DNA from 2 places in the Delftia sp. K82 genome. Region 1 is predicted to be linked to the other one. Evidence: riboswitches for the same ligand, from Rfam matches in the RefSeq annotation. Region 1 holds a riboswitch; the other holds the start of a gene.

Region 1 (4,770 bases):
CCCCAGCACACCGCCTATCCATAGCCACCATGGCCCCGCTGCCGCCTGGCCCATGGCCGGAGCGGGCGCGCGCAGCACCCACAGTGCAGGCACCACGACCATGACGCTCACGGCCAGCGAGACCAGCGCGCCCCACAGCGGGTGGCCCAGCAGGCGGCCCACCAGGGCGTTGCTGGCGGCCTGGAATGGCAGGATGGCCCCCGCCAGCAGCGCCAGCGCCACGGGAGCAAGAGCGGTGAATGTGCTTTTACCTGTCATGCAGCAAGACCTTTCTTCTTCTGTCAATCGATGCCTGCATGCTCTCGCATCCAGCACGTTGATGGAAATCGTTTGTGTGCACGGTCTATATTCATGGCATGGATGAACTGCGCCGGATCGACCTCAACCTGCTGCTGGCCCTGCACGCCCTGCTGGCCGAAAAACATGTGACGCGCGCGGCCCTGCGCCTGCACAAGAGCCAGCCGGCCATGAGCCATTCGCTGGCGCAGTTGCGCGAGCATCTGGGCGACCCGTTGCTGGTGCGGCGCGGCGGCCGCATGGCGCTGACGGCACGCGCGCAAGGCCTGGTGCAACCGCTGACTGATGCGCTGGGCAGCCTCAACGGCCTGCTGGCGCAGACGGAATTCGACCCGGCCCACGCACGCGGACGGCTGCGGCTGGCGCTGTCGGACTACGCATCGCGCATCGTGCTGCCGCCGCTGATGCGGCATCTGCGCCAGCACGCACCCGGGCTGGACCTGGCCATCAGCCAGTCCACGCGCGAGGTGATGCTGGCCCAGCTGGCCGATGGCGAACTGGACCTGGCACTGGGGCCCTTCCCCGACGCACCCGACCTACCCGAGGGCATCGAGGTGCAGGAACTGTTCCAGGAGCAGTTCGTGAGCGTGGCCGACCAGGCCGTGCTGCCGGCACGCGGCGGGCTGTCACTGCAGGACTGGCTGCAGCGTCCGCACGTCATGCTGGCCATGCGGCCCGACGCCAGCGAGGAGATCGAACGGGCGCTGGCCGCCCAAGGCCTGAGCCGCCGTGTGGTGCTGGCCCTGCCCCACTGGAGCGCGGCGCTGGAGGTGCTGGCAGGCACCGACCTCGTGCTGACCGTGGGCAGCCGCGCCATCGGTGACCTGCGCCGCCACAAAACGCTGCGCCGTTTCGCTCCGCCGCTGGAGCTGCCCTGGTTTGCCTACCAGCAGGCATGGCATGTGCGCAAGCAGGGGGATGCCATGCATCGGTGGCTGCGCAACTCGATGGTGCAGTGCTGTACTGCGCAGGGGCAAACACAGGCGTAAGAGCAGGAGTAAGCGCAGGCCGCAGCCTCAGGCCGTCACCCCCACCCTCAGCAACTGCTTCTGTATCTTCCCGCTGGCCGTCTTGGGCAGGGCCTCGCGGAAGTGGTAGCGGCGCGGGCGCTTGTAGGCGGCCAGGCGGTCGCCGTGGACCAGGAAGGCGTCCAGCGCCTCGGCAGTGGGCGTGGCGCCAGGCTTGGCGACCACGTGGGCGGCGACTATCTGGCCCCAGCGCTCGTCGGCCTCGCCGATGACGGCGACCTCGAGCACGTCGGCATGCTCGACCAGCGCGTCTTCCACCTCACGCGGATAGACGTTCTCGGCGCCCGAATTGATCATGTAGTCGATGCGGTCGCGGATCCAGAGGTAGCCATCGTCGTCGATGTGGCCCAGGTCGCCCGTGTGGTACCAGCCGTGCGCCAGGGCGCGGGTGTTGGCGTCGGGGCGGTTGAGGTAGCCGGCCATCATGCAGGGGCCGCGCACCAGGATTTCGCCCACCTCGCCTGGCAGGCAGGCCTCAGCCGGATCGGTGGGGGCGTTGTCTTCGCGCAGCCTGGCCACGATGAGGTCATGGCCCATGGAGGGCAGCCCGGCCGAGCCCGCGTGCGAGAGTTGCTCGCGCGGCAGGAGGATGGACATGCAGGGCCCCATCTCGGTGGTGCCGTAGACCTGGACCAGGTCGCTGCCGACCTTGCGCGTCCATTCGCGGATCAGGTGCGGCGCCATGGAGGCGCCGCCGTACTCCACCAGCCGCAGCGCGGGCGCCTGCTCAGGCGAGGCAATGGGGTCGGCCAGCAGAATGGTGACCATGGTGGGCGCCGCGAAGAAGAAGCTCACGCGCTCTTCGCGGATCAGGCGCCAGGCCTCGGTCACGTCAAAGCGGCGCAGCAGCACCTGGGTGGCCCCGGCCTGCAGGCGCGGCAAAAAGCTGGTGTGTAGCTCGGCCGTGTGGTTGAGCGGCGCCATGGCCAGGCCCACGTCGTCGCGCGTGAACTGCATGGTCTGGTGCATGAGGGCGTTGTGCGCCAGCTTGCTGCGGTGCGTATGCAGCACGCCCTTGGGCCGGCCCGTGGTGCCGCTGGTGTACATGAGGATGCAGGGGTCGCTCTCGCGCACATGGGCCTGGGGCGGCGCGCTGCTGCGGCCCCTGGCCAGGGCGGACAGGCGCTGCGTGGCCCAGACCGGCAGCGGGTCGGCCGGGGCATCGTCGGCAAAGATCCAGTGCTCGATGCCCGTGCCTGCGCCTGCGGCAGTGCCACCACCGCCTTCGGCCTTGAGCAGGGCCTGGGCGCGTGCGGCCACCTCGCCGCCCTCGTGCTCGAAGACCAGGGCGCGCGCTGCGCCGTCCTTGAGGATGAAGGCCAGCTCCTGGGCTGCCAGCCGGTAGTTGATGGGGTTGAAGATGGCGCCCAGGCGCGCGGCCGCCAGCATGGTGAAGACAAAGGCTGGCGTGTTGTAGAGAAAGGCCGCGACCACGTCGCCATGGCCTATGCCCAGCTCGGCCAGGCCGTGGGCGTGGCGGTTGACTTCGGCATCGAGCTGGGCATAGGTCCAGGCGCGGCGCTCGCCGCCCTCCCAAGCCACCAGGGCTTCCTTGTTCGGCAGGTAACGTGCCGGCCAGGCCAATGTGTCTCCCAGCGTCTGCTGCATGTGCGCTTCTTCCTTCTCGCTCACGAGATTTCATATATCGATGCATCTCAATGTAGGAGATTTTTTAGACAGTTATGCAATTTGCAAATGCATCCATGCAGGCAAGCGCATGGAGCTGCGGTCGGCCCGCGGAAATCCCGAAGCCGCGCGGACGCTGGCCGCAGCTAGAATGCGCCGGTCAGGAGAGAGTGCCCGCCCGGCCGCAATGGTCACAGGCAGCGGCACCGCCGAAGGCGCAGGGTTCGTCCCGAACGCTCAGGCAAAAGGACTGGCACCGCCTGCCGCCACGGCCGCAGGCGTTCCTAGCTGGAGAGAGATGCAGGGCACGGCGGTGTGCCCCATCCACCGAAGGAGCAAGCCCCACGCATGGAAGGTGCGGGTGAATCTCTCAGGTAAAGCGGACAGCAGGGCAGGACATCCCGGGATTCCGGGATGGCGTTGTGCCTTGCCCCTTGCCGAAAAGAGAGTCCCTCCTTGACCGCTGCCTCCACCACCGATCTGCTCAAGACCCCGCTGTTCGACCTGCACCAGGAACTGGGCGCGCGCATGGTGCCGTTTGCCGGCTACTCCATGCCCGTGCAATACCCGCAGGGGCTGATGGCCGAGCACCTGCACACGCGCGAGGCGGCAGGCCTGTTCGATGTCTCGCACATGGGCCAGATCAGCCTGCGCGGCCCGGATGCCGGCGCGGCGCTGGAATCGCTGCTGCCCATGGACGTGCTGGGCCTGGGCGAACACCGCCAGCGCTACGGCCTGCTGCTCAACGACGCGGGCGGCATTCTGGACGACCTGATGTTCGTGCGCCGCGAGGACGACCTGTTCCTGATCGTCAACGGCGCCTGCAAGCACGAAGACCTGGCGCACATAGAGGCCCGCATTGGCGGGCGCTGTGAAATCGAGCCCCAGTTCGACCGGGGCCTGCTGGCGCTGCAGGGCCCGCAGGCAGCAGCCGCCATGGAGCGCCTGCTGCCCGACACGGCCGGGCTGGTGTTCATGACGGGCGGCTACTTCGACTGGGAAGGCGCCGAGCTGTACATCACGCGCAGCGGCTATACCGGCGAGGACGGCTTCGAGATCTCCCTGCCCGCCAGCCACGCCGAGGCCTTTGCCCGTGCCCTGCTGGCCCAGCCCGAAGTCAGGCCCGTGGGCCTGGGCGCGCGCAATTCGCTGCGCCTGGAAGCCGGCCTGTGCCTGTACGGCAACGATCTGGACACGACCACCACCCCGGCCGAGGCCGCCCTGAACTGGGCCGTGCAGAAGGTCCGCCGCATTGGTGGCGAGCGCGAAGGCGGCTTTCCCGGCGCGGCCACCGTGCTGGCCCAGCTGCAGTCGCCCGAGCTGCTCACGCGCAAGCGCGTGGGCCTGGTGGCCCTGGAGCGCGTGCCCGTGCGCGAAGGCACGGAGCTGCTGGACGCCAGCGGCCGCAAGGTCGGCCAGGTCACCAGCGGCCTGCTGTCGCCCACGCTGAACCAGCCCGTGGCCCTGGCGTACGTGGAGCCGGGCAGCGCCGCCGTCGGCACCACGCTGCAGGCCATGGTGCGCGGCAAGGCCGTGCCCATGCAGGTGCAGGCCACGCCCTTCGTGGCGCCCCGCTATCACCGCGGTTGAGGACAGCCTGCGCGCTTGGCGTGGATCGAGTTCGGCGGATTCGTTTTTCCTGCCATCGCATGCCGCTACAGTGCGCACTGACCTTTCTCAAACCGCCTTTCACAGGTTTCTTTTTCAGTTTCTATCGGAGCAAGCCATGAGCATCCAGTATTCCAAGGACCACGAATGGATCAACGCCGCCAACCCTGACGCGGCCATCGTCGGCATCACCCTCCACGCGCAGGATGCG
Region 2 (4,770 bases), on a different contig from region 1:
GGACGATGGCGTGGAGGGCGTGCAGATCGCCTGCCGCACCGAGGACCTGCATGCGCAGCATGCGGATGCGCGCGGCATTTTTAGCGGAGGCTTCTCGGGCGTGGCCTTCGGTGCGGGCGTGCCCTGCATCACGGGCATGGCCCAGGGCTGCGTGCCGCTGGGCGAGGGCCTGGAGATCACCGAGGCGCGCGGCGCCCTGGTCACCGGGCTCAATGGCGATCCGGCCTTGCAGCGCCTGCTGCAACTGCTGGGCGTGGAGCTGGAAGGCAGCGACTGGCAGCCCGCGCTGACCACGGTGCGCAGCACGCTGGCGGCCATTGCGCCGCCGGGCCGGGGCATGGCCCACGGCGTGCTCACCGAAGAGGCCCAGGTACTGACCCTGGTCGGGCTGGACCCGCTGCGCCAGGGCGTGGCCCTGTCATCGGCCGTGGAGGCCGGGCATTCGGTGATCTTCTGCCGCCGCCAGGCCCAGGTCGCGCGCCAGGAACTGCTGCAACTGGGCGCTGCGCTGCGCGATGCGGCGGAGCCCGAGGAGGCGGCGCCCGAAGGCGAGGCACAGCCCCGCATCCGTGGCGCCATCTACATCAGTTGCCGGGGCCGCGGCGGCGGCCTGTTCGGCGGCCCCGATGCCGAACTGCGCACCCTGCGCCACGCACTGGGCGATGTGCCATTGATCGGCTTCGTCGCCGAAGCCGAGATCATGGATGCCCGCCTGCACCGCTTCGCCGGGGTGTTGACGGTGTTCACTGCTTAGGCGTCGTACACGCCGTACACGCCGTACACGCCGTACACGCCGTACACACGGTACACACCGTCTGCACCTCAGACCGCGCGCGGGCGCACCGTGCCTGCGCTGCGATCCGGGTCCATGGCTGCGGCCCCCAAAAAATCGAAATCCACGGCCGGCTGCCTGCCGCTGACTAGGTCGGCCAGCGCCATGCCGGAGCCGCAGGCATGGGTCCAGCCCAGCGTGCCGTGGCCGGTGTTCAGGAACAGGTTGGCGATGGGCGAGCGTCCGATCAGCGGCACATTGCTGGGCGTGGCGGGGCGCAGGCCGCTCCAGAACTGGGCGCGCCCGGTATCGCCGGCGCCTGGGAACAGTTGCTGCACGCGCCGCACGATGGCCTCGCAGCGCACGGGGTCCAGGTTGCGGTCGTAGCCGTTGAACTCGGCCGTGCCGGCAATGCGCAGGCGGTCGCCCTGCGCGCCCGTGTAGCGCGAGAACACCAGCTTGAACTCATCGTCCGTGAGGCTGACCTGGTAGGCCTTGGCGGGGTCCAGCACCGGCAGGGTCACGGAGTAGCCCTTGGCCGGGTAGATGGGCAGGTGCAGCCCCAGCGGCTGGGCCAGCAGCGGGCTGAACGAGCCCATGGCCAGCACATAGGCGTCGCCCTGGATGCGTTCGTAGCGGCCATCGGCATTGGTCACTTCCACATGGTCGATATGGCGGCTGGCGCCTGCGCCCGTGGTGCGCAGCGCCATGACGTGGTGGCCGTGGCGGAACTGCACGCCCGTGGTGGTGGCAATGCGTGCCAGCTCGCGCGTGAAGAGGTTGGCGTCGCCCGATTCATCCTCGGCCGTATAGGTGGCGCCCGCTATCTGCCCGCGCACATGGGCCAGGGCCGGCTCCAGGCGCACGGCTTCGTCGGCGTCAATCAGGCGGCGGTCGCAGCCCAGGGCCTGCATCTGCTCGGTGGGCTTGAGAGCGCCCTCGAACTCACGGGCGTTCGTGTAGAAGTGCAGGATGCCCTGCATGCGCTGCTCGTACTGGATGCCGGTGTCCGACCGCAGCTGCTGCAGGGCCTCGCGGCTGTAGGTGCCCAGGCGAACGATCTGCTGGATGTTGTGGCGCGTGCGCGCGGGCGTGCAGTTGCGCAGGAAGGACAGGCCCCAGAGCCACTGGCGCATGTCGGCGCGCAGGCGAAACAGCAGGGGGGCGTCCTGCCGGCCCAGCCAGCCCAGCAACTTCAGCGGTGCGCCGGGGTTGGCCCAGGGTTCGGCGTGGCTGACCGAGATCTGCCCGCCGTTGGCAAAGCTGGTTTCGGCTCCGGGCGCAGCCTGGCGGTCGATGACCGTGACCTCGTGGCCCAGGGATTGCAGATAGTAGGCCGAGGCGGTGCCGATCAGGCCGGCTCCGAGAACGATGACGCGCATGACAATGCCCTTTCAAAGGCATGTGCCGGTCACGCGGAAGCTGGTAGCTATGGATTCAATAGCAAGCAGCCTGCGTCCGTCGTGACGCAGCTGCCGCTCCCCCTGTCCTTGGTACCTGAGAGATTCACCGCCGTCCATGGGAACGGGGCTTGCTCCTTCGGTGCGCCGCATATTGCGTGCGGCGGCTCTCCAGACGGCATGTTGTGTTTGCAGTACGGAACCTGAGCGTGTATGGGAGTTTGCGCCTTCGGTGAGGCTCGGCACCGTGGTGCCCGCCTGCTCTCCTGCAGGGGCGATTCTATGTGGCTTGCGGAGCCAGTTCCAGTTGTACTGGGGATATCACCAGTTGCCACCTGCATGTGGTGTGGCTGATTCAGGGTATTCCCTAATTCGCTCAAGAGCCGCCCTCGTAACGCTGGTGTAAACCTTCGGGCTCATGAAAAAAACTATTGAAATAGAAAAAAACATGATTTAGCCTATCGGTATGTGTGGTGGTTTGACAGCGCATGTTCTGATCGATTGAACCTCCATGGGGTAACCATGGGTTGTATATCTGTCGGATAGGCGACTTACCGTTGCACAGGTGAAGGTCTATGGAAACTGGCCCGCCACTGGAAAAAATACAAGCACGGTGAATATGGTTCGTTGAGGGAGGAAAAAAATGATTTGCATCGCAAACCCGGCTGAAGGTGTGCCCGGCTCAATGGGCAATGGAGCAGTGCGCAAGCGCTGATGGAAATCCACCTTTTTTGATTGACGCGCAGGATCTGCGCGAAACCCTGTTACTTCCAATGTCACCGGTTGCAAGGTGAGTTGTGAGTTCTTGACTCAAATAGAACTATCCGAGGTGCGGCGATGCAAATGCGCTGGGTACAACTGATGGCCATTGCCATTGGGGAAAATATTTTCCTGTCTGATTTCCTTGAAAAAATGGGGAATATCATGCGCGTTCTTGATCGCCTGCTTGGTTCGGTGTTTTTACGAAAATGGCGTGCAGCGAGGTACTTGTTCTCGTTGCTGCTGCTTTCGTGCGCCGGTATTTCATCCACGGCACTCGCGGCGACCATCGTTTTCACGGTCACCGACAACAGCGACGCTCCAAATGCCAATGCAACGACACCAACCACCTGTGTCAGCACGCTGGGGGGTACCTTTGCTGGCGCATGTACGCTGCGAGCGGCCATTCAGGCAGCCAACTACACGCTGCAAACGCTGGATCCGAGTGCCGATGTTTCCATCGTCTTTGCACCGACACTGACCACGTCGGTGCGAACCATACAGAGCGGGACATCCAAGGATGCGGCGGGAAACCTCCATCCGTATGTCGACAATCAGACGGTTTACGTGCGCTGTGCCAATACATTCGTCAGCGGCGCTCAGTCCGGCGCCGTGACGGGAGCCACCAATGCCTGTGGTCAAACCCAGATGATCAGCGGCGGCGATACGGGCACCACCACTGGTGCCGGTGGTGCCTGGTACTGGCTCAAAGGCACCGTGCCAGCCGGCACGGGCTCATTGACCATCGATTTCGGGGGAGTCATACAAGTCCAGAACTGGGCGGACTCCCCCTGGGAAACTTTTTATCTTGGTGGGAAGAACATCACGCTCACCAATTCGCCCAACATGACCTGTGGCGAAGCAGTATTCGTCGTTGGCTCCCCGGCGAACAATGTCACCATTGATCGCGTCGGCCTGGTGAATGTGGCTCCAACTCCTGCGGGAGAGGGGACGCCGTTCAACTGCGAGCTGTACGCGGAGATTCATCAAGGCGCACAAAACGTATTCTTTACCAATAGCACGATCAATTCCGCGATATGGAATGGAAATTTCGGCAATAACAGGGGCTCGGCCATTTCCGTTGCCGCAAGCAACGGTACAGGCACGGTTTCCAACATCGTTGTCGATAATTTCACGGTAACGAATCTGCCCAACCCTATCGGGGGAATGCAGCTCGAGCAGTTTTTCCAGGTCATGTCGAACATGACCGTCAACGGATTGACGATCAAAAATTCGAATATCGCACTGAGCCCGACTGGTGGAAATGCGCCCAGGGCCGTGGTGACGGTTGATGGAGCGATCAACCTAGACAATGGAATCGGTCTTGCCGTGACGGGTAATACCTTCTCGCTGCCTATTGCCGCCTATACCGCTTCATCGCCAATGCATGTGTCGGCATCAACGGTGAATACGGCAGCCTCAGGCACGACGCAGGTAGTGACGGTGACCGATAACAACTTCACTGGCGGCGGGGACGGGGTGAATATCGGTGGTACGGGTACGGCACCAGGGTTGATTGGCAACAACAAGATGACAAGCCAGTCGAGAAGTGCCATCCGTATCACTACGCGTGATTTCTTCAAGATTTCTCAGAACACGCTGTTTTCCGTGCCTGTGGCTGCAAACTCAGGCATCAGTTTGCTGACGACGGCCAATGGACAAACCGGATGGACCCCCACCCTTGGCGTTGGCGCCAGTGACACTGCCGCCTGCACCTGGACATTCAATATCACGGCAAATGCCAATGCGAGCGAGCCGGCACCGTATACGGTGGAAGCCTTTTGGTCGCCGACCGGCGCGGGCGTCAACGATGCGCAGGTCTATCTGGGCTCCGAAACC

Evidence for each region. A riboswitch is a leader RNA that binds a small molecule or an ion and turns the genes downstream of it on or off. The one in region 1 is predicted to bind glycine.
Region 2: another riboswitch for glycine. It lies ahead of KDK82_RS26095 (D-amino acid dehydrogenase); the one in region 1 lies ahead of gcvT (glycine cleavage system aminomethyltransferase GcvT).

Annotation. Positions count from the first base shown of each region.
Region 1 is NZ_MYFL01000001.1:1,702,738-1,707,507, reverse strand. It holds gene KDK82_RS07370 (DMT family transporter) at 1-258, opposite strand, end outside; gene KDK82_RS07365 (LysR family transcriptional regulator) at 357-1,286, shown strand; gene KDK82_RS07360 (fatty acid--CoA ligase) at 1,314-2,933, opposite strand; glycine riboswitch at 3,103-3,214, shown strand; glycine riboswitch at 3,230-3,348, shown strand; gene gcvT (glycine cleavage system aminomethyltransferase GcvT) at 3,366-4,541, shown strand; gene gcvH (glycine cleavage system protein GcvH) at 4,678-4,770, shown strand, end outside.
Region 2 is NZ_MYFL01000004.1:572,971-577,740, forward strand. It holds gene KDK82_RS26090 (FIST N-terminal domain-containing protein) at 1-754, shown strand, start outside; gene KDK82_RS26095 (D-amino acid dehydrogenase) at 823-2,154, opposite strand; glycine riboswitch at 2,247-2,357, opposite strand; partial or broken gene KDK82_RS26100 (invasin domain 3-containing protein) at 3,016-4,770, shown strand, end outside.